DNA from 3 places in the Salirhabdus salicampi genome. Region 1 is predicted to be linked to each of the others. Evidence: riboswitches for the same ligand, from Rfam matches in the RefSeq annotation. Region 1 holds a riboswitch; each other region holds the start of a gene.

Region 1 (7,827 bases):
GTTCTCCCATATCTGCTTGAATTGGTAAAGCTTTTACACCATAAGATTCAAGTTCTTTAGCTGTTTTGTCAGCTTCTTCTTTGTTCGAGCGATAGGTAAATGCGATATGTGCCCCTTCATTTGCATAGGCAATCGCAATTCCTTTACCTATACCTCTGCTTCCGCCTGTAATCACTGCTACACGATTTTTTAATTTACCCATTTGTCCCCTCCGAACGTTTCTTCCGTTGGTAGCTCATCCGCCGTTTTGTCTAGCTCTCTAGCATGGGCATCAAGTGTCGCCTGATTAGGTGGAGATAATTTCGATACAACGACGATAATAATACCAGAAATGACTACCGCAAAGAATACGGGTTCTTGCAGTAACGTCCATAGTAATCCACCTTCACCAGGAAGTGGTACCCCTGCAAAGAGTGTTACTACATATACAAACAATCCTGCACTTATGCTGCTCCATACTGCTTTCGATGAAACACCTTTCCAAAACGGAGGAAGTAGAAGTGGCCAGAATAAAGTCGCAAAAATAATATCCCAGGCAAGATAAGCTACAGCTAAGACTTGTTCAAATGAAATGGAAATGTATAGAGCTACTACACCGCAAACGAGTATGGCAACTCTTGAATAAAATAGTAACTTCTTTTGTGACGGTTTTTTGTTAATAAAATCTAAGTAAATATTTTTCGCAAATACACCAACTGCAGCCATGTAACATGCTGCTAATGTCGACATCGCCATTCCAACCATCGCCGTTAAAAACAAACCAGCAAAGATAGGGTGCCAATAATCTAATGGATATAGAAGTAATAATGATTCTGCATTTTCTACCCCTGGATATAACATCTTGAATGCTTCCCCAATAATTCCTGGAGTCCAACCAACAATTAAAACAATGAGGCCTGCAATGATCATTGATTTTGAGGCAATGGATGGACTTTTAGCACCAGCTACTCTTTGGCCTAAATCAGCAGCGGCAAGGTTGCCTAATGCGAGAACTAAATATAAAATCCAAAAGTCTGCCCCGCTTTGGTCAAATAGTCGATTCACATCCCACCAGTTAGGATTGAAAATTTCCCCTTGATTCGTAAAGATAATAACTAACGTTACCGTTAAAATACCTAACACAGATATGATTCCATTAAGCACATCTGCGTATGCTAATGACCATAATCCTCCCATAAGTGTATAAACAATCGTAAGAATTACGAAAACGATGGCACTTGCCCAAAACGGAATGTCAAAGATGACTTGGATAATATAAGCCCCACCAACGGTTAATGCACCGGCATTAAAGAAACCGAAGGCAACAATCATGATGATTCCCGCGTATGCACCTAATTTTTTGTCTGCAAAGCGTATTCCGTAATAATCGGCAATTGTCCAACCTTTTAACCTTCTAAGTGGCTTTACCCATGTGAAAGCACAAATAATCATAGCCGTTCCTAGACCACCCATTGTGGCGAATGATTCCCATCCTCCTAAGAAATAACCGGAATCCACCGCCGCAAAGTAAAACGGTGCAGCTAATAGTGCAGCCGTTAAACTCCATGTAACCAACGGTAATGGTAAGTTCCAGTTGGCAATAATGAGGTCTTCTGCGCTGTCTACCCTTTTATAGCCTTTAAAGGCAAGTAAGTAGATGGCAATCATGAAGACAACAAAAATAAACGTAATCATACTGAATCCTCCTTTTTATAGTTTAGTTCTTAATAAATAAAGTCAGAATATACTGAAAACTAAAAGCGCACTGCGGGAAACCATTTAGCAATCATAAAGGAACCAATTGCTAGCAATAACAACACAGTAAATTGGAACCGCTTACAAATTAACCGCTTAATCAAGTTGTATAAAAGGGGAGTGTTCAACTTTTAATTCCCCGGAAGACCATTTCTCCTCGATCTCATTTAATGTTGTAAACCATACCCCGGGTTTCGATTTCATATAGTGAATGAGTTCGTTTAGCATGTTAATCCGGGAACTTCTGCCAATAAGCTGCGGGTGCATCGTTAACACAAAGCAACCACCATCTTGGTACAGTCCGTCAAATTCTGCTTTCCATAGTCGATAAACTTTATCTGGTTCCTCGATGGAGAAACCGATTGGAGGTTCAGCAGAAAACGCAAATTGTTCCCAGTCATCTAGCAACCATGTGACTGGTATTTCAAGAATTTTTTCGTTATGCCCACCATCAATCGTATAAGGAACATCATTTCCCATTAAGCTAGAATCGAAGCGGAAATCATATTTTTTCAATAAGCTTGGCGTATGTCGATTTATTTCCCATAAGGGTGCTCGATACCCTTCTGGATAATAGCCCGCATATTTCTTAATTGCTTCTCTACCTTTCACTATAATCTCTTCTTCTTCTTCAAAGGTTAAGTCATCAAGGCGTTCGTGAAAGTAGCCATGATGACCAATTGGATGATTTTTCTCTACTATTCTTTCGATAACAGTCGGATCTATATTAGCTACAGCTCCTGGGACAAAAAAGTTTGCTTTCAGGTCATTCTCGCTTAACAAGGTTAAAATGCGGTTTAATCCAACGGTTCTTCCGTACGTTCCTATAGATAATAGTGACATCCGTGACTTGTTTTTCTCATTGAATGTAAAAGCTGTTTCAGCATCTACATCAAAGGATAAAACGACAGCCATCTGTTTTCCGTTGGGCCATTTCATCATATCCACCTCTTTCCCTATAAATATATAATTGTTTCTATTGGTTACGTTTATGGAATGCTAAAATAGATAGAAATTCATAAACGATGTTTGCCCCTAATTGAGCTGTAATTTCAGCATTATCTAACGCTGGCAAAACCTCAACCAAGTCAAAACCGACATAGTTTAAATCTGGTAAATGACGCACATAGTTCAGACCTTCATAGCTCGTTACACCACCAGGTTCAGGTGTTCCTGTTCCTGGTGCATATGCGGGATCAAAGAAGTCGATATCGAAGGTAAGAAATACGGGCTTCTCTCCTACCGTGCTTTTAATTTGTTCACTTAACTGTTCAGGAGATAAGGAACGAAGCTCGTCTATCGTAATCACATGGAAACCCATATTTATTGCTTCATCTACATCACTTGGATCATATACGGTTCCCCTAAGTCCAATTTGGATTGAAGTAGAGGGGTCAACAATGTGTTCTTCTAATGCTCTTCGAAAAGGTGTACCATGAGTATACTTTTTGCCCCAATAGTTGTCCCAAGTATCACCGTGGGCGTCAAAGTGAACAAGACTTAATGCTCCATACTTTTCGGACAATCCTCTTAGTTCTCCTAAAGTGACAGAGTGGTCACCACCAAGCCCAATGGGAATAATATTATGCCTTGCCAGTGCACTATAAGCAGTTTTCATAATGTCATAGGATTCGTGGATATGACCGGGTATTAGAGGTAAATCACCGTAATCAATGACAGAACAATAATCAAAGGGGTTGAGTTTATGAAAAGCGTTAGAAGGTCTTAGAAGCATAGAAATTTCACGTATTCCGGAAGGTCCGAAGCGGGATCCTGACCGGTAGCTTGCAGCAGTGTCGAAAGGTAATCCTACAATGGCAACATCTATATCCTCATGAGGATCAGTAATATAAGGCAGTTTCATAAAAGTTCTAATGCCAGTGTATCGTGGTGCATCACTATGGTGACTTGGACCATATTTAGGTTCTTTAGCCAATTTTATCCCTCCTGTTTACCCTTAACTATAAGGTAAAACAAGGGTTACACGAATAGACAAAATGTTAAGAATTTTCAATAATTACATTACTAAGTGTCTAAACGGATAGGTGATATGGCACTTTTATGTGCAACCGCCATCAAGGAAGGTAATATTTCCCCGTTATGTATGCTATAATGAAATGAATTAAATAGATTATCCAGAGTGACAGAGAGAACTGGCTCGTTGATGTCACAGCAACCTGCTTTATGTAAGGTGCTCCTACCAGCAAAGCGTCTGCTTTGAATGATAAAACCGGTCAAAAGGACTTCTTTTTGCATTCATGGCAGAAAGAAGTTTTTTTATATTTTCAAAAGGAGTGAGAAGTATGGATTTTCATGTGAGAAATGGAGAAGTCGTACAATTAACGGAGAAAGAGGCAAAACAAGTGAAGCGGAAAGGGGTTTATATTACGGAGTTGACGAAACATATGACACAAGAGGAATTGGAGGCCTTTAAAAAAGAACGTTATGAAAAATTTCTGAAACCAATAATGAATCACAACGAATCACAGCTTAAGGCGGTTCAAAACCGTAAAGAGAAATAAATACGATGAAAAGCCCAGTGAATCTGATTCACTGGGCTATCTTCATATTATTGTCTCACTAAGCCGTGAGGATCAATGACGAATTTTTTCGATGCGCCGCCGTCAAACTGTTGATATCCATTCGGTGCTTCGTCAAGGGAGATTAGGGTAGCATTTACTGCTTTCGCAATTTGTGCGCGGCCGCTTAAAATGGACATCATCAAATCGCGATGGTATTTCATGACCGGCGTTTGCCCGGTGACAAATGTGTGAGCTTTAGCCCAACCAAGTCCGAGACGAATTTTTAATGTTCCTTCTTGAGCATCTTTATCAATTCCACCTGGGTCTCCTGTTACATATAAACCTGGAATCCCAAGACGTCCACCAGCTCTCGTAATTTGCATTGCTGTGTTTAATACCGTTGCGGGAGCTTCACCAGCACCTTCACCGTGTCCACTTGCTTCAAAACCAACCGCATCTACCGCGCAATCGACTTCAGGTACACCTAAAATTTGTTCAATTTGCTCTCCTACATCTGTATGTTCCCGAAGGTTAATCGTCTCACAGCCAAAGCTTCTCGCTTGAGCTAAACGTTCTTCAATTAAGTCACCAACAATAACAACAGATGCACCAAGTAGTTGGGCAGAGTGGGCAGCAGCAAGTCCTACTGGGCCTGCGCCAGCAACATATACTGTGGAACCAGGTTTAACACCAGCGCTTACTGCACCGTGATAACCCGTTGGGAAAATATCAGAGAGCATCGTTAAATCAAGAATTTTCTCCATAGCCAGGTCTTTATCTGGGAACTTCAATAGCTGAAAATCTGCATATGGAACCATGACATATTCAGATTGGCCACCGACCCAGCCACCCATATCTACATAACCGTATGCTGATCCTGGTCGGTCAGGGTTCACATTTTCACAAATGTGAGTATCTTGCTGTTTACAACTACGGCAACGACCACATGCAATATTAAACGGAACAGACACTAAGTCCCCTTTTTTAATAAATTCTACATCACTTCCGACTTCAATCACTTCACCTGTAATCTCATGCCCTAACACTAAGCCACTAGGAGCCGTTGTCCGCCCTCTTACCATATGCTGATCACTACCACAAATGTTTGTCGTAACAACTTTTAAAATAACCCCATGATTACACTTTCTTCCAACATTCAATGGGTTTACACCCGGTCCATCTCGAAGTACTAAATCAGGATAGCTAATATCCCGAATTTCCACCTCTCCAGGTTTCACATAAACAACTCCACGATTTCCCGCCAACTGAATTCCTCCTCAAAATAATGGTGAAAATATGAAATTTTTACCATTATACGAGCTAATATGTAAAATATTACATTTAATTTTGATCATCTACTTTTATAAGTTTAAAACTATAATGTAAAACCTGCTTTTACATAATGGGAAACGTTTATGCTACCTTCAAATTGCTAATCCGAGTATAATGGCGAAGAAGAAAGGCACGGGCTTATTAATTTCGAGCAACTACAAATAATATCAAGTAGAACATACTAGGAGTGAAAGAGATGTCCAGGAGCCGCATCCAAAAGGAATACATATCGATTTCAAATGTAAATGTTTATTGTGAATATATTTTAAATGGGAAGCCGCCTATTGTACTCATTCACGGGTATTTATCATCAACCTATACCTTCAATCGACTTATGCCTCTTTTGACAGAGCATTTTTCCGTTATTGCTATAGATTTACCTGGTTTTGGGAGAAGTGAAAAATCCCGTACATTTTATTATTCCTTTGCGAACTATGGTAAATTGGTACTTGAATGTATGGATTATTTTGGAATAGAAAAGGCTTTTTTGGCAGGTCACTCAATGGGGGGGCAACTCGTAATAAATGCTGCTAAAATTGCTCCTGAAAGAGTTCAAAAACTCATCCTTCTATGTAGTTCTGGCTATCAAAAGAGAGTGAATAAATCTCTTGTTTTTAGTTCGTACTTACCTTTCTTTCATATATATGCACGACGCTATATTGGACAAAAAACAATTAGAGAAGCCTTGGAAGATGTGTTATATGATCACTCCCTTATTACAGATGAAATGATGACGGAATTTGAACGGCCACTGTTACAGAAGGATTTTTACAAATCACTGATAAGACTATTGAGGCACCGAGAAGGGGATCTACCTTCATCTGAATTAGCGAAAATTGATACCCAGGCTTTATTAATATGGGGAGAAGAGGATAAAGTCGTACCATTGAATATAGGAAAACGGTTAGTAAGAGATCTTCCAAATGCAACATTGATTTCGTATCCTCAAACAGGACATTTAATTACAGAAGAAAGACCGAGAGAACTTTTTCAGGACATTGTTTCATTCACTGATATTGGAAAATGATCAGACCCTATTATATGTTGGTTTTAATATGGGTATAGGTTTGAAAATATCATTATATTTTGCCATACGAAAACACCCCAAAAGGTTAGATTTTCACTCTAACTTTTGGGGTACAGTACCGAAAGGAGGCGTTTTTCACTTTTATAAGTCTGATAATGGTTTTACATTTTTGTTGTTTATCTGGTCATGGACTCTTAACAAGCCCCACATACCACTTTCTAAGCTCCACATAATGTTCCCTGCCCGATACATGTAGTCTCCAGGATGTTTAAACTTACCTCCTGCCCCACCTTCAATGTACGCGTCTAGTTTTGAACCTACTGTGTTCAAACCGTGTACAGAAGAATAAGCCGAGTTCATGTTATTTGGGTTGAGGCGCCATCTATGGCCATGGAGGTGGAAAGTGTGAGTCCTTCTTCTCTCTGATGGCATGAGTAATCGAATAACTACAGGGTCTCCTTTATAGGCTTCCAACATTGGAGTTGCTGGGTCACCGTAGTGACTTAAACTAAATATTTTATGGTCATGAATATTTTCAGCCCGATTAAAGAGACGTTCTGATCGATAATTAAATCCTTTAGAACCTTGATCGTAGGTGTCGGCCTCTTCTCCATTGTCAATGATTGGATCGCGTATTTCATTATTATTATTGTCTAGCAATCGTATCCCATCGTGCATAATCAATACGTGTTCTCGGAATGTCGGTAAAAATGGATTCGTTATAACAGCATTTGTTGTTGATTTTGTAGGGTGGAGTGTAGCCGGGTCTAAATAGGCTGATCCTCTTGGTTCGACAATTAGAGTACCGAATGCCCCATGGTGCTTATGATGTCGTACATCAGCCATATCCCATAAGTTGACAGCCCCAACATAATCATCAATGTACCATTGGTACGTAATTGTTTCTCCCGGTGCAATTGTTTGATCAGGGTTAAATCCAACAGTTTCGCCACTAGAAGACTTTACATCATATTGAACGAGTTGTGGATGCAGTGATATGCGTAATGAAGGATGGTAAAAGTTGTTTAATTTAATACTAGGGTAATGATGTGTATTCTTATTCTTCGGTTTGTGTAACGTATTGGCATTGAGCCGATTCGTTAACGTTACTTCAACCAAATCGCCTACATTCGCTCTAATGACCAGTGGTTCAGGATTCACCTCTCCAGATGAAATTTTCTCCACTTTTTCATCTAAGACAAAAATAATTCC
Region 2 (7,827 bases), 700 kb from region 1:
ATATCTGGACAAATCCCGTTAAATCATGAAACAGGTGAAATCCCCGAGCAGTTTGCTGATCAAGTAGAACTTGTACTACGAAATATTAAGGCTATTGTGGAAGAAGCTGGATCATCTTTGGAAGATGTAGTGAAAACAACGGTTTTTCTATCGGATATAAATCATTATGCTCAATTTAACGAAATTTATAGTACATATTTCGGTGACATTATGCCAGCACGTTCAGCAGTTGAAGTATCCAAGCTTCCGAAGGACGTTCAGGTTGAAATTGAAACGATAGCATTAACAAAAGAGTAAAGGTTGGAGAGGAGAACCGACATGACTACAATTGGGTTAATTCGTCATGGCGTTACAGATTGGAATGTTCAACGACGGGCACAAGGCCAAACAGATATCCCATTAAATCAGGATGGCTTAAACCAAGCACAAGCATTGGCAAGACGTCTTCTAGGAGAACAGTGGGACATGGTCGTTAGTAGTGATTTGTCTCGGGCATATGTTACTGGGAAAACGGTTGCCAACCTTCTCCAAATTCCAATTATAAAAGATACACGTCTGCGGGAAATGTACTTTGGTGAAGTGGAAGGATTAACGAAAGAAGAGCGGATTGAGAAGTGGGGACCACAATGGAAACAGTTTGATCACGGTGGCGAAACGAATGAAGAGGCCCGCTCACGAAGTGTGGACTGTGTGGAAGAAGTTTGCCTGCAACATCCTAACAAGCGCATTTTATTTATAAGTCATGGAGCTACATTGAATCAGTTAATGATAGGTTTGATGAAGGATGAAACGTTTGATGTAAGCTTTTCAAATACATCCATTTCAGTTTTACAAAAACAAGCCGATAAATGGTCGTTACAGGTGTTAAATTGTGCGAAACATTTAGGTGAAGGTGTAAGGTAATTAAGGACATCCCAAAATGGGATGTCCTTAATTTTTCGATGCTTATTAGGTGTGTAGCTTGTAGTATCAAATATGGTGTTGAGCAAAACGGTGATGAAAATGGATGAAGCAATTAACTTTAATAAAATGCCATTTCGTTATTAAATTAAATTTAAATCCACTTCCACCCTCCATCAATCCATTTCGTGAAAATTAGTTATACTTCATTATAGTACAGTTGTCCTCTTTCACAACAGTTGGAAACCCGTGCGGCTCATGAAAAATAAAACAAGTGATTATCTCTTTTGGTATAAATATCCGGAACAACATTTCTGACAGCGAAAGTCGATTTTTTCATGACAAGGTCCACAAACGCGAAAACGACAGTTATTACATTCAAACCAAAGCCATTCCTTAAATAATGTCGTATTACAGTTATTACACAAGACTACCATCTCTACATTCCCCTTTTTTCGTTTTTTCTTTATTATACGAATTCCAGATTCCAAAATATGATAGTTAGTTGAGATTCAAATAGTATTACTAGTCACATCGTATGGAATGACAGGTTGCAGGAAGATCGGTGTGGTCTTACTCAGTTAATATAGGTGATTTTTAAAAAATACGAAACTAGTTTGTTCAAGCCTGGAATGGAACTGAATACACTGTATAGGAGGGAGGATGTTAGGTGTGGGCATGTATGTATGGAATATCGTCATCTGGTTATGGATGCTTTTAATGGTGATTTATATTATGAGAATAATGCGAGGGCGTAGTGATCGGCATGTGGCAAATGTTTGTCTTGGTATGATAATGTCATTTTATATAGCCATAGTAACAAATCTCTATGTAAGTACATTAGTGTCTTTCTTTATTGCATTTTTAATTGGGGTTTCCATTATTCTAACAACTACAAATAGTCTAGCAGTAAATACGATATTAAATGGCGTTACGCAATGTATAATGTCCTCGTTAATGGGGGGGATGGTACCAATGATGGTTACATATGAACAATGGCTTGTCATGTTACAGCTATTTACAATTTTAACGTATTTTCTTTTTTTATTAATGATATTGTCTTTTCATACTAGGACATTGAAATGGTTTGCATTCCATATTATTACATTTTTTATGTTTGGTGTCACGTTATGTTACATAAACTTGTAACATTTTCACTAATTCTTAATAATCTTTTAAAATAAATGAATGGAGTCTTATGTTACGATTAAGGAGGTTAAAATAGAGCGGAAGGTGTTGAGGGGATTGGTAAGAATTATGCTTAGTGTATCGATTGGTGTTATAGCTGGTTTTACCGGAGGATTAACGTTAGACCGGAAATTTCACCCAGATTACTTTATTTTAGGTACCCTTATCTCCTTGTTGATCATCTTCTGTTGGGAAATAAGACGTGTGCACATATTGGAAAAAACCAATGAGTCTGAAAATCAACAAGCATAAGCCAGTATCATAAAATGGAATCAACTTGAACGTTTAACTTAAATATGATATGTTTTTATTACAATACAATACTTATCAAGAGTGGATGAGAGAACTGGCTCGACGATTCCACAGCAACCTGCCTATGCAAGGTGCTCCAACCAGCAAAGCTGTCGCTTTGGGTGATAAGGAACGGAAACGGTTCTAAAGGTTCTTTTTGCCCTCGGCGAAAGGAGCCTTTTTTATTATGGACCCTTGTAAAGAATTGTAAAACAGCAATTAAAGGAGTCGTTACTATGGACGCAAACAGAGGTTTTATGGCAAAACAAATGGATATCGACGTATTTACAAGACATGTACTCGATTGTATCCGCCGGGAGTTAAAGGAACAAGGTCGGATCGTGTTAGCTGAAATAAATAAACATGGAAACGGAAATGTAGAGATTCGTATTCGAGAAGGCAAGGAAAGTTACTTTTTGATGACAAACTGGGGTGAGTTACGAGCGTTAAAAAAGAAAAATCCGTACGCGGTTGATAGAATGCTCTTACAAAAGCTTGAAGAGGCAGGGTTGAAAATAGAAGAACGAGATAGTCAATACTTACAAACGGTGTTACAAGTAAGTTAACAAACAAAACGCTCTTAGGGCGTTTTGCAGTTTGTAGAGAAACCTAGGTTTTTCTACAAGCTTTTATTTTGTCCTTCGATTTAGGGCGAATACCACTCGCTTTCCGCGGACGAACGCCCGAGCCTCCCCGGAAAAGCGCCTGCGGGGTCTCGGGTCGCTCGTTTTTCCGCCGGAGTCTCGCGGTATTCGCTGCCTTTGATCCCCATCACGATCAGTAGTCGTGTAAGTGGGTTCTTCTCCTTTTGCAATGACTCCAAATATATTCCTTTGGGCTTAACCAGGGCAAAAGGGATTAGTTAAGTATCCAGCATCTAAACGAACAGCTTTTACATTAAACCTAAATCTTTCAATTTGCCTATTTAACCGTTGCGGTGAATGGTAAAGTGTATGTATAAAAATCAAGCTGCCGAGACTTTCTCTACAGATTGCAAAACACTTTAGGGCGTTTGTTTTTTACACATCGATTTTCATCGTATCATACGCGAATTCGATATTGTATTCATCTTCACGCAACTTCTTTTCCAACACTTTAAAATCGTTATAACTAAGCCCATCAGGTTCCTCAATATGAGTAATAATCGTTCTTTTCGGTTGCAATTGTTTTACTACTTGTAATGTATAAGCAAATGTAGCTTCCGACTGCAATAGTGGATGGTCTTTTTGAATGAGTCGCTCTCCATTTAACGGGTGAAACTCGCAAATACCAAGTGGTAAAATTGCTACGTCAATACCTTGCAATGATTTTGGAGGTGTCCATTGGTACAATTCATCAGGCACAATCAACACCCGTTTGTTTTCTTCCTCCAGTAAAAAACCATAAACATAATCTTCCGCTAAACGAAAAGGAAGGATGGTAGATCCGTTTAATTCAAAGGTATCTCCATCTTGAGGTAGGTGGAGACGGATAAACCCTTCATCGCTGAAATACTGTAAATGCTCATGAATTCCTAAGCGATGTTGAAAGTCTTTCGCTACTTGTTCTGGCAAGTATACATCAGTTGTTTGATGGTTAGGGGGAAAGTGTAACCAATCCGCATTCATTGATTCAAGCACACGTAGCCCTTGGACATGGTCTGGATGCCAGTGGGAATAACATACCCCATCAATAGTAGTAATATTTGATCGATTAAGTTGTTCGTAACTATGTTCAGAAGTATCTAATAATAAATTTGGTCCGTGAATAAACAAGCCAGGGCCAGTACGGCTATAGGGTATACCTTTTTCTTTTGCTTCTACACAAACTGAACATTGACAAAGGGGACGAGGTATCGGAACTGCACCCGCTGTACCAAGAAATTCAATTCTCATGTCGATTCCACCTTTTTGTATTGATACGTAATAGTTTATATGGAACCCAATTATTGGTAAAGAGGTTATTTTAATTGTAGTTTGCCAACGTTTGAATTTTCCTAGAGGAATGGAAAAGGATTGAATCGCCAGAATCTAGAAAAAGAAAAACGACCCGGACAAATCTAACGGGTTCGGCTTAAGAGTACAAAACAGAAAATAAGCCAAATAGCATTCCGATGACAATAGAATTGGAATGCTATTTTTTTGTTGATATAAAGGAACAAGCTCCCCGAATAATAAGTGCTTTGTAACTTTTTTCTTTTTTATGAAACCTTTTTTCATTATTTCCGTCTATTTAGTACGTTTTTATAAGAGGAGGGAGTATTTTGCATGATTAATTTAACCCCTTTGGATATATTTAGGTTATATTTTCACGCTAAAAACGTAAAAGACTCTGAAACGATTTACAACCTTTATATAAAGGGCGAAAAATACTTTACTCCATCTAAAGAAGAGTATTATGGAGATCCCGAATTTTTTGGAGCTAATTTTACCGATAATGATGAAAAATTATATGATGAATTACAACAAATCGAAGAATTTAAAGTTAAATATATAGATGAGAATGAAGCAGCAATTACTTGGGAGACATCAAACCAATCACTAAATGCATTTAGATTAATCAAGGATACTAATCAAGACGTTTGGAAAGTAAGTTGGCTACCAATGCAATAATTGACAGTTGTTGAAAAAATAAATCCGAATGTTTTTATTCAAGTTAAAACTAGCTAATAGTTTGACGTGCTGGATAGACTTTCATGTTGTCGTGTTAAGTTTAACAAGAGAATAGAAAGAAACGCTCCCAGTTTTTCATATTCGGAGCGTTTTTCTATGCTAACTATGATGTGTTTACGTTGCTGAATTGAGTGTTATAACTAATGTTGTTTAACGTTTTATTTGCAATTTTGTAATTCTAGTATACCCCGGATCAATCCGCGTTGTTTTTTCTTAAATTAATGTTTCATTAAACGGATTTTCGTTTCTGTTTCCACATGATATACCGGAACCGGATAAAACAGCCTACACAAAAACCTAACAAAGCTATTCCAGCTGCCAAAATAACCATAAGGTTTAATACGATTGAGGCTGTTGAGTAGCCAAGGGAATAAAACAGTATAGATAAACCAATTAAAATGGTAGCAATCCATTGATTAAATAATTGTTGATCACGATCTTCCAGTATATATTCGTTAGTTTGTTTCCGTAATAGTGGCTTTGTCATGAGTATGATTGGGTTACGTTTTGTTATAACTGTAATGAGTCCGATGATAAAAGGGAGAATTAGCATAGACGGGATAAATATACCAGTCGTTACAGTGAATACGATAAATAATTGGTTGAATTTTACGAGTGGTTTAGGTATTCCCATGATTTGTTCTCCTCCTTTCTATTCTTTATTATACTTATTAATTTACTCGGAATAAAGAGGGATGTTATGCACATCTATCTAATTTGCGAATGAATTTGTCATTTATCGTCCATCCTATAGAGGAACGTTCAAACATAACTGGAGGGAAATAGACATGACAAACAAATCAATCGATCAGGAGAAAGGGGAATATCGAAAGGGGAAATCGTTACATATTAGTGATACGATGTACTGCTGGACATACTTGTCGATGTTAGAGGAATTCAAAGGTATAACGGATTCGACTGATATACAAGAAGATGAGGAACTCGTGCAGTTTATTCAAGTTGTACAGGAATTGACGGAAGGGCAGCGAAGCAAGCTCGTTACATTTATGGAAGAAGAAAAGTTATACCTATCTAAAGACAAGGAAAAGAAATCGACTGAACAGACCGATGTCATCACATCTAAACAATTACAAAATAATCGGGATATTGCGCAAACGGTAAATGCAAAATTGACTGCATGTGTAACCATTTGTGGTACAGCGATTGCAAAAGCTAGTCGTAAAGATTTAGCGGAGCTATATTTTCAATTTTTTACCGAAATGATGAAATATGCGACGAAATGTAAAGCATTGTTAGGGAAAAGAGGTTGGTTACAACTGGCTCCAAATAAAGGGACTACTCCTTTGACACGAGACCAAGCTTAAAATCAGCATTTAAACACGCTTCAAAATGGGGCGTGTTTTTATTTTTTCTATCAAAGCATTTACACAGGCTAGAGGAGAAATGGTTTTGTTGTATATATACCTAGTTTAATAGAAAGGGCTCATGTATACTAAATTACATAATATTTTAATTGTCACCGTGCAAGGGGGATTAGGATGTATTGTACTCAATGTGGTAATCTACTAGAAAAGAATAGCAGTTTTTGTGCTAATTGTGGTATGAAAGTGGAAAAGCGTAATCAAATAGATACATCTAACAAAAAAAGTAATGTTTTATATCAAAATGAGAAGAATCAATATAACTCCGAGCCTGTTCAAAACCAAACTCAATATTCACAGCAAACTACTGATTCTGGGAGAACGTTAAAGGATAAGAGATTGCCGACAATTCTCGCAATACTCATACCGATTTTAACATTTATTTTAATGCTTGGAGTTGTTAGTTCTACTTATGTTCATGAACATAAAGTAAATAAACTAGTACTGTCTTACCTCGAAGAAGGGGAAATGTTAGCACAAGAAGGAAAGTTTGCCGAAGCGAAAGAGGTTTTCCACGAGGCTTTGAAATTAAGAAATGACTTTGCCACGCTAAGGCAAAATTTAGTCTTAGTTGAAGAAGCGATGACATATGATGAACAAATGAATCAAGCAAAGGACCTGTTAAAAGAGGAAGCACTTGTTGAGGTTGGTCATCGCCTTTCCACATTAAGGGAAAATGTACATCAATTTAACCCGGTGTTACAGCAACCTCTTTTAAATAAAATAAATGTCATTCAAGATACGGTAACAGTAGAATTAGTACGCCGTGATATCCAAAACAGTTCAACATTACAAGAATTAATAGAGCAACTAACAACTATTGAACATATTCGGACACAAATATCGAGTGGTGTGAAGGCTGACATACTTCATAAAATTGTCGAAGTAGCACGGGATGAGGCATACGAGAAACTTGAACAAAATCAGTTTGCAGATGCATTGCATGTTGTCGAAATGGCATTACAACATGTAACTCATAATGAAGAACTTACTGAACTGAAACAAAATATCGTAACAGCGAAAGATCGTTTTGAAAGAGAAGAGCAACAACGTATAGAAGAAACGATGGAGGCTGAAGCGGCAAGAGACTTATACAACCAGACAGAAGGTATTCAGCTCGGTGAGTGGGAAATTTACTTTGACTACGAAAATGATCTCATAATTAAAGGTTTTGTACATAATACTGGGACGGTTAATATGGGAGAAATCATACTTTACTACACGGTTTATGATGAAGCGGGCAATGTCCTGACATATAACTATACATTTGCTACACCGGAAATTTTGGCCCCAAATGAAATAGGGGAGTTTTTCACGTACGAATCAGGTGTTGATGGGTATGGTGAAGTTGAAGTAGAAATCAATGAAATGGTTTGGACGCTATATTAAGAAGGGGAGCAACAAACATATGAAAT
Region 3 (7,827 bases), 560 kb from region 1:
ATGACCACAAGCATGACCTAAACCAGGTAGTGCATCATATTCTGCTAAAAAGCCGATCTTCGGCCCGGGTTTAGATGAACGTATCCTTGCAAGAAACGCAGTTTCATGCTCAGGGATGTTTACATCTACTTCAAAGCCATTTTTTTGAAGAAGGCTCCGGAGGAGAGAGGAAGCGTACACTTCTTCATTTCCTATCTCCGGATTTTCATGAATAGAATGACTCGTTTGAATATACTCGTCTTTATGTTCTTCAATAAAATTTACGATTGAACTTTCTAACAAAGCAGTTGTCATATTATAACTCTCCTATTACCAGCCGATTTGATCTAAAGGTACAAATGTTGGAATTAATGAATCACTATAAACGTCACGGATATGTTGGGCTACTACTTCCTGCTGATAAATGTTAGCAATTTTTTGATATGTCTCATTATCAACTTCTTCTGCTCTTGCTGCTATGATATTAATATAAGGTGTTGCTGTATCATCTTCAATAAAGATGGCATCTTCGACAGGCGTGAAACCAGCCTCTACCGCCACACCGTTGTTAATAATTGAGATGGCAACATCCGGAAGTACACGTGGAGTTTGCGCCGCAACAATCGGTTCAAAGTCTAATTCTTTTGGATTAGCTGCGATTTTTTCAATTGATCCATTTCCATCGAAATCATCTGGTAATTCAATTAACCCTGCTGCTTCTAGTAAAAGTAATGCACGCCCCATATTCGTTGCTTCTTTCGGTAATGCAACCTTTGCTCCATTTGGAATATTTGTAACATCCTCATATTTCTCAGAGTAAATTCCCATAGGAGCAATTAACGTCGTAGCTACAGGAGCTAAATCTAAGTTATGTTCTTCAATAAACGAGTCAAAATATGATACCGTTTGGAATGCGTTTAAATCAACATCACCGTCAGCCAATGCTAAGTTTGGTCGTACATAATCAGCAAATTCTACTAAATCTAACTCAATGCCTTCTTCAGCTGCTAGCTCTTCAATCTTTTCCCATATTGGGAATCCGGAACCGTTTAGACCTATTTTCACAACCTTGTTTTCATCCCCAGATGCAGATGATCCACACCCCGCTAATGCTAATACGAATAAAATTGATAGAAATCCGATAAGTTTTTTCATGTTTTTTCCTCCTGTTTAGTTATAATCTTCTTAATCTTTTTGATAAATAATTTCCTATTGTTTGAACAATTTGAACGATGACAACGAGTAATACGACCGTTGTAATCATGACATTTGTTTCAAATCGTTGGTAACCGTATGAGATGGCGAGATCCCCTAAGCCCCCACCACCAACAAACCCTGCCATTGCAGAAGCTCCAACGAGCCCAATTGTTGCAATGGTAATGTTTAATGCGATAGAACTTAATGCTTCCGGTAAATATACCCGCCAAATGATTTGCCAGTTGGTCGCCCCCATCGCTGTTGCCGCTTCAATGACACCTTTGTTTACGTCATGTAAACTACTTTCTACTAGACGGGCTATGTATGGACCAGTAAAAAAGACAAGTGGTACAACGGCAGCTGCCGTTCCAATTGAAGTTCCAACTATTAATCTTGTAACTGGCAAAATGGCAACAAGTAATATAATAAATGGGATGGAACGAAAGATGTTAATAATCGCGTTTAAAACAGTAAACACCGCTCGATTTTCCATTAAACCGTTTGCCTTCGTAACAACTAGTGCAATTCCGAGTGGGAATCCAATTAAGGAAGCAAGTGCTAAGGCAATGGAAACCATTTGCAACGTTTCAACTGTGGCCTCCCATATTCTAGGTGCGAATTGAATCAAATCAACTTCCATGTTGGTCCACCTCCTGAATTAATACGGTTGATTGTATGTAATCAATTGCTCGTAAAATTTCCGCATCTTCTCCTTGAAATTCAACGATTAAATTTCCAAATGGAACTTGTTGTAGTTCTGTAATTTGTCCATATAAGACATTCACTTCCACATCAAATCGCTTTGATACTTGAGATAAAATAGGCTGACTAGCTGTTTCTCGGACAAACGTTACCCGATAAATGTGACGCCTTCCACCGTGTTGATCGATATCTTTTAATATCGATTCCGGAATGTCATCTTTCATTACACTTTGAACAAACTTTGCCGTCGTTTTATGTTGTGGGTTTGAGAAAACATCGAATATTGATCCATCTTCAATCACTTTCCCATCTTCCATGACCGCTACCCGGTCACAAATTTCACGGATGACGTTCATTTCATGTGTAATCATTAGAATCGTAATATTATACTCGTCTCGCACCTTCTTTAAAAGACGGAGAATCGATTTTGTCGTTTCCGGGTCCAGAGCAGACGTTGCCTCATCACACAAAAGGATACTTGGTGAAGTTGATAAAGCTCTCGCAATTCCTACCCGTTGCTTTTGCCCTCCGGAAAGTTGATCAGGATAGTGGTTCACCTTATCTGTTAAGCCTACGAAATCTAAAATTTCCTCAACTCTTCTTTTTACTTCCTTCTTTTTTGTGCCAGCTAGCAGTAAAGGAAACGCAACATTATGATAGACCGTTTTCGTTTCCAGTAAGTTAAAGTGTTGAAAAATCATCCCTATGTCTTGACGGACTTTTCGCAATTTATGCTGCGGGAAGCTCGATATATCTTCATTACCAACAAGTATTTGACCTGATGTTGGTGTTTCCAATTGATTTACAAGCCTAATTAATGTACTTTTACCTGCCCCACTAAAACCGATGACACCAAATATTTCACCAGTATTTATTTTTAAACTCACATTATCAACAGCAATTATGTCACTGCCATTATGTTCATAAATTTTAGAAACTTGATTAAACTGAATCATTACGTAAGCACCCCTTTCTTGTTGTATTTTTTGTCCATTAAAAAATCCTCTCTTCTTTGAGACAAGAAGAGAGGATTGTATGTATACATGCAAAATCCGTCTCTTCTTATCTCTCAAGTGCGTTATACACTTGCTGGAATTGGCACAGTATCTGACATAACGTTCAGATCCGCTGCCGAGGTTTCATAGGGCCAGTCCCTCCACCTCTCGGGATAAGAAGAATAAATAATATTCGTTTTTAATGTGATAGTGATAATAATAAATCAAAATTCAGAAAAAAGTCAACGGTAATTTTTAATTTTTTTAATTTTTGATACATGATTCTCATGAAACCCCTATTTCTCATTGCTCCCTTTTCTACCCAATCGTTTATTTTCGGTAAAATAAAAATAGGGCAACGATCATTAATAACAAAGCAAATGTACGCTGCATATCAATTGGAATCGTCTTGCCAACAAACCCGTAATGGTCTAATAGAGTACTCATAAATAGCTGTCCAATTATTACAGCCATAAGGGAAGTCGCAACCCCTATTTTAGGTGCTGCATATATAATACTCCAAACATAAAATGCACCTAATAGTCCTCCTGTAAGTTGCCACCTTGGTACAGAAAATGTTGCTAAAATGTTACCTCGACCAAAAAACAACATCAGTAGGAATAGAGCAACTGTACCAATAAAAAAAGACACAAACGAAGATTCTAAAACCCCAATTCGCCTTCCAAGTGTTCCGTTAATACCTGCCTGAGTTGCCACTGCAACACCGCCTAGGAAGACGAAAACAATCATAAACCAATGCAATCTTCTTTCCCCCTGTCACACTATTCTATTATTATAGCGATTCAATTGATTATAGGATCACTTTCCAAGTTTCATACAGACATCTGTTGTTCACAGTGCTTCATATCCAACTACGTGTCTTCAACTGTGTTTGAGGGTATGGGTTGTCGTTCATTCTCCTGCTTCCTCCAGAAAAAAACGCGTGGCTATTAAAAATCACCACACGCACGTCAGTTTGAAGTCATCTATTATACATATCTTCGAGCTTTTGCTGATTTCAAGGTCATGTTTTTCTTGCCCGTTTTTGAATTTAACCGTTTGAAACCGAATTCATAATTGGCTGGAGTTACTTTGGTATCTGTAGGTATGGTTGTAACGGTTATGGAAACTGCTGTTTGATTTTTCTTATCTTCTTCCCATCTCATTGTTTAAACCACCTTTTCTACAATATATTTTACCATTTTTTCGGTAAGATTGTCTATTTTCCCTAGCAACATTAGATAGGAAGATGCTATATGGAATTGTTTTAATCTTTCTTCTGTTACTTTTCCATATTGATTGAATAATAGAGCATACCCTAAACGAAATTCTCCATAATTTCTTACAAAAACAAACTCTTTATGTACGCCTCGAAAGTTGCGCTTTATTCGATCATCCCAAAACTGTGGATTTGGCTGGCGTAATGCCCATTGAATAATCCGTTTTTCTTCTTCGGTTGGATGTGACTCATCATTTAAATCTACGATACAGAGGTACGTTTTATTCTCATTATCGTACCGACCCACTTTAGATTTTCCGAAATATTGCTCGTACTCCCGTTGCCCCATCTGTAAAACCCATAAACTTTTTAAATCTTTCCTGTCCATCCCGAACATTTGGGCCGTTGTTTTATCAAATTCATTCATAAAATGAATGATTTTCTCATTTATATGAAAGTCTGTACTAGATTCCACTGCATCTAACATGGCTGCAATTTCATCTTGGCAAATAATTTTCGGGTATGATTTGTTCTCTTTTTTATATAATAGCTTGACCAACCCTAAGGAAAAAATAATATAGAACCCTATACTTACGACAATCGCTAACCAATGTAAAAGTTTATGACTGTCTGCCCCTGGTATTATCTTCTCTGAGAACGGGAACAGAATGAAGCCTGACAATAAATGTAAACTTTTTTCTGGTAGGGTAATCATAAAAATAAAAAAACTTATAATACCTAATATGCTAGAAACAAAAGTTACATTCAACAAGGGTCGTTGTTCCATTCCACCACCTCTTCTGCGTCGGTCATTTACAAATCAAATTTTATCAGAGGAAATCATAAAAACATATAAAAAATGGTGAAAACAGGAATATTTACCCTTTTTCACCATGATCATTCATAGGCGGTTTGGCCGACGGAATTGGTGCTTCCACTTCCAATATAGCATAAGTGACCTTTTTTTCTTCATCGACGAAAGCGCCTTCTTTTATTGTAATGGGATCATGATTATGTGTGCATTCTCCCGTTTTTTTAATAAATGAAATGCCAATCGCCCCCCGCGAAAAACCTCAATCTGTATCTATATATATTATGCCAATAAGCGATTATCCTGAAACCTTTAAATTTTCCTTATAAAAAATAAGACCTGTTTCGCCATTTTTTTTATCAGAATGAGAACATATCATGCAATGAATCATCAACAAAAAAGCTTGAACAAATATTTATAATATTTGTCACAAGCTTTTGATGATTATACCTCTAACAAGTGTGGAGTATTCGTAAATCGAATTCCTATTGTGTCACCTTTTTGATATAAGTCCATATTTGAAATATCAAATTCATCTACACTTACTTCATGTTCTCCGATTTGAACGTAGTACCGAATGAAGCTTCCGTTATAAATGTATTTTGTAATTGTACCTTTAATAGAACTCGTATCATCAATGGTTATACTTTCAGGCCGAATAACGGCCTTCGTCTCGTCAAGAGAACCTTGTTCCTGGGAAACAATGTCAAATTGGACATCTTCACTTTTGAACTGAACGTCATCTCCCTTAGATTCGATACTACCTTCTAAAATATTTACATGACCAACGAAATTGGCAACAAATTCATTTGCAGGCTGATTATAGACAACATCAGGCCTATCCAGCTGTTGAATAACCCCTTTATTTAATACAGCAATTCGGTCAGAAATACTTAACGCCTCTTCTTGATCGTGGGTAACAAATATGATTGTAAGGTTTAATTCCTCCTTAAGGCGTCGAATTTCTTCACGCATATCCATTCGTAGATTGGCGTCTAAATTTGATAACGGTTCATCTAATAATAATACTTTCGGTTTTAAAACGAGACAGCGAGCAATGGCGACTCGTTGTTGTTGTCCACCACTTAGTTGGCTAGGCTTTCGATCTCCATATCCAGCAAGCTGTACTTGTGCTAAGGCATCCTTAATTCGTTTATCCCGTTCCGCTTTGGACACTTTCTGTTGCTTCAAACCGTAGGCTATATTATCGTACACAGTCATATGAGGAAATAGTGCGTAATTTTGAAACACCATTCCCGTTGATCGTTTATTTGGTGGTACATCATTTACAACAGACCCATCAAGTATAATGTCTCCAGAATCCTGCTCATGAAAGCCACCAATAATTCGTAATAATGTTGTTTTTCCACATCCACTCGGCCCTATAAAAGAAATCAGTTCACCTTCTTTTATATCGATTGAAATGCCGTTAACAGCCTTTACATCTCCAAAGTGTTTATATAAGTTATCTAACACTAAGATTTCTTTTTCCATATTAGCGCAATCCCTCCTCTACACTTTTACTCCACTTTTCTTTTCTAGGATTTTCAATAGACCGATACAGCCTAGCACAATGACAATTAAGATGAATGACATCGCTGAAGCCATGCCTATACGTGCCTGTTCAGCTAAGTTTAAGATGTACGTAGCAGCTAAGTTCGTACCAGGAGATACTAGGAAAATTACTGAACTGATTGATACCATCGCTGTCATGAAAGCATACACGAATCCTGCTACAAAGGCAGGGGTTAACAATGGTAATACAACACTCCAAAATGTTCGGTACGGACCTGCACCTAAATCTTGTGAGGCTTCTTCCATTGATGTATCGATTTGGTGCATTTTACTAATCCCTGCTTCAAGACCTACACCAATTTTACGAAATGCCATATTCAACACGAGCAGCATGACGGTTCCAGTTAAGAAGAACGGTGGGCCATTAAAAATAAGTACATAACCAATTCCCATAACCGTACCTGGAACAGCTAAACCAAATAATGTTAAAAATTCAAGAAGTTTCTTGCCCGGGATGGCCTTTCGGGCAAACAAAAATCCTTGTAATATCCCCAATCCGGCTGCTAATAGCGCACCAAAAAAGGAAACGACAATACTGTTATATAAAGAGTCCCAACCAGTTTGATTAGAAAAATGCTCTAACGTAAAAGCATTGTTAATACCAATAATTTTCACAAAAGCACCGAGCACTACCATAATAAACATAAGGGAAATAAATGCGATAAATATAGTAGTAACGGTCGTAATCACCCTTTTTACCGTCCCTTTTAACGGTGCATTGTTACCGCCTGATTCTCCACTTATCGTTTCAAGGTTTGTATCTTTTAAGAAATATGTTTGAAAAATAAAGACAAGTAAGCTAGGTACGATTAAAAAGACACCGAGAACAGCTGCCATCTCAATGTTTTGCTGTCCAACAACTAATAAATACGCATCAGACGCTAAAAAGGGTAAGCCTCCCCCTATAATCATCGGGTTCGAAAAATCAGCTAACGCCATAACAAAAACAAGTAATCCTGCTTTAATTATCCCCGATTTCGCCAACGGAATGGTAATGTTAAAAATCGTTTTCCATTGGTTTGCACCTAAATCTTGTGAAGCTTGCTCTAAACTTGTATTTGTTGTTCGTAATGTACTTTCTACTAACATATATCCAACCGGAAAGTACCCAATTATTTGTGCGAACACAACTCCCCAGAAACCGTATATACTAAACTCCCAGCCGAACCAACTATTTAAATACTGGGTAACCACACCATTACGGCCAAGCAAAATAATTAAGGACAATGAAAAAATAAATGGGGGTGCCACTAACGGCAATAAAGCGATACCTCGATATGTTTTCGCAACAAAGCTTTGTGACCTTGTAACATACAGAGAGACAACAACGCTTAACAATACTACAGCAG

The links. A riboswitch is a leader RNA that binds a small molecule or an ion and turns the genes downstream of it on or off. The one in region 1 is predicted to bind S-adenosylmethionine.
Region 2: linked by a shared signal. The riboswitch ahead of NLW78_RS03920 (hypothetical protein) and the one ahead of NLW78_RS00325 (hypothetical protein) in region 1 are both predicted to bind S-adenosylmethionine.
Region 3: linked by a shared signal. The riboswitch ahead of NLW78_RS03250 (methionine ABC transporter ATP-binding protein) and the one ahead of NLW78_RS00325 (hypothetical protein) in region 1 are both predicted to bind S-adenosylmethionine.

What each region holds. Positions count from the first base shown of each region.
Region 1 covers NZ_JANBWE010000001.1:55,221-63,047, forward strand. The annotation lists gene NLW78_RS00305 (SDR family NAD(P)-dependent oxidoreductase) at 1-202, opposite strand, end outside; gene NLW78_RS00310 (sodium:solute symporter family protein) at 190-1,674, opposite strand; gene NLW78_RS00315 (polysaccharide deacetylase family protein) at 1,831-2,673, opposite strand; gene speB (agmatinase) at 2,711-3,670, opposite strand; SAM riboswitch class I at 3,863-3,965, shown strand; gene NLW78_RS00325 (hypothetical protein) at 4,038-4,256, shown strand; gene fdhA (formaldehyde dehydrogenase, glutathione-independent) at 4,304-5,521, opposite strand; gene NLW78_RS00335 (alpha/beta fold hydrolase) at 5,785-6,615, shown strand; gene NLW78_RS00340 (multicopper oxidase domain-containing protein) at 6,757-7,827, opposite strand, start outside.
Region 2 covers NZ_JANBWE010000001.1:751,808-759,634, forward strand. The annotation lists gene NLW78_RS03900 (RidA family protein) at 1-297, shown strand, start outside; gene NLW78_RS03905 (histidine phosphatase family protein) at 319-903, shown strand; gene NLW78_RS03910 (hypothetical protein) at 1,573-2,049, shown strand; gene NLW78_RS03915 (hypothetical protein) at 2,146-2,340, shown strand; SAM riboswitch class I at 2,410-2,511, shown strand; gene NLW78_RS03920 (hypothetical protein) at 2,616-2,945, shown strand; gene NLW78_RS03930 (MBL fold metallo-hydrolase) at 3,399-4,253, opposite strand; gene NLW78_RS03935 (hypothetical protein) at 4,626-4,970, shown strand; gene NLW78_RS03940 (DUF4395 domain-containing protein) at 5,260-5,664, opposite strand; gene NLW78_RS03945 (DUF3231 family protein) at 5,819-6,355, shown strand; gene NLW78_RS03950 (zinc-ribbon domain-containing protein) at 6,530-7,801, shown strand; gene NLW78_RS03955 (S1C family serine protease) at 7,821-7,827, shown strand, end outside.
Region 3 covers NZ_JANBWE010000001.1:619,154-626,980, reverse strand. The annotation lists gene NLW78_RS03265 (M20 family metallopeptidase) at 1-294, opposite strand, end outside; gene NLW78_RS03260 (MetQ/NlpA family ABC transporter substrate-binding protein) at 310-1,134, opposite strand; gene NLW78_RS03255 (methionine ABC transporter permease) at 1,154-1,816, opposite strand; gene NLW78_RS03250 (methionine ABC transporter ATP-binding protein) at 1,806-2,834, opposite strand; SAM riboswitch class I at 2,938-3,053, opposite strand; gene NLW78_RS03245 (DMT family transporter) at 3,204-3,623, opposite strand; gene NLW78_RS03240 (hypothetical protein) at 3,863-4,039, opposite strand; gene NLW78_RS03235 (hypothetical protein) at 4,043-4,879, opposite strand; gene NLW78_RS03230 (ABC transporter ATP-binding protein) at 5,348-6,397, opposite strand; gene NLW78_RS03225 (ABC transporter permease) at 6,416-7,827, opposite strand, start outside.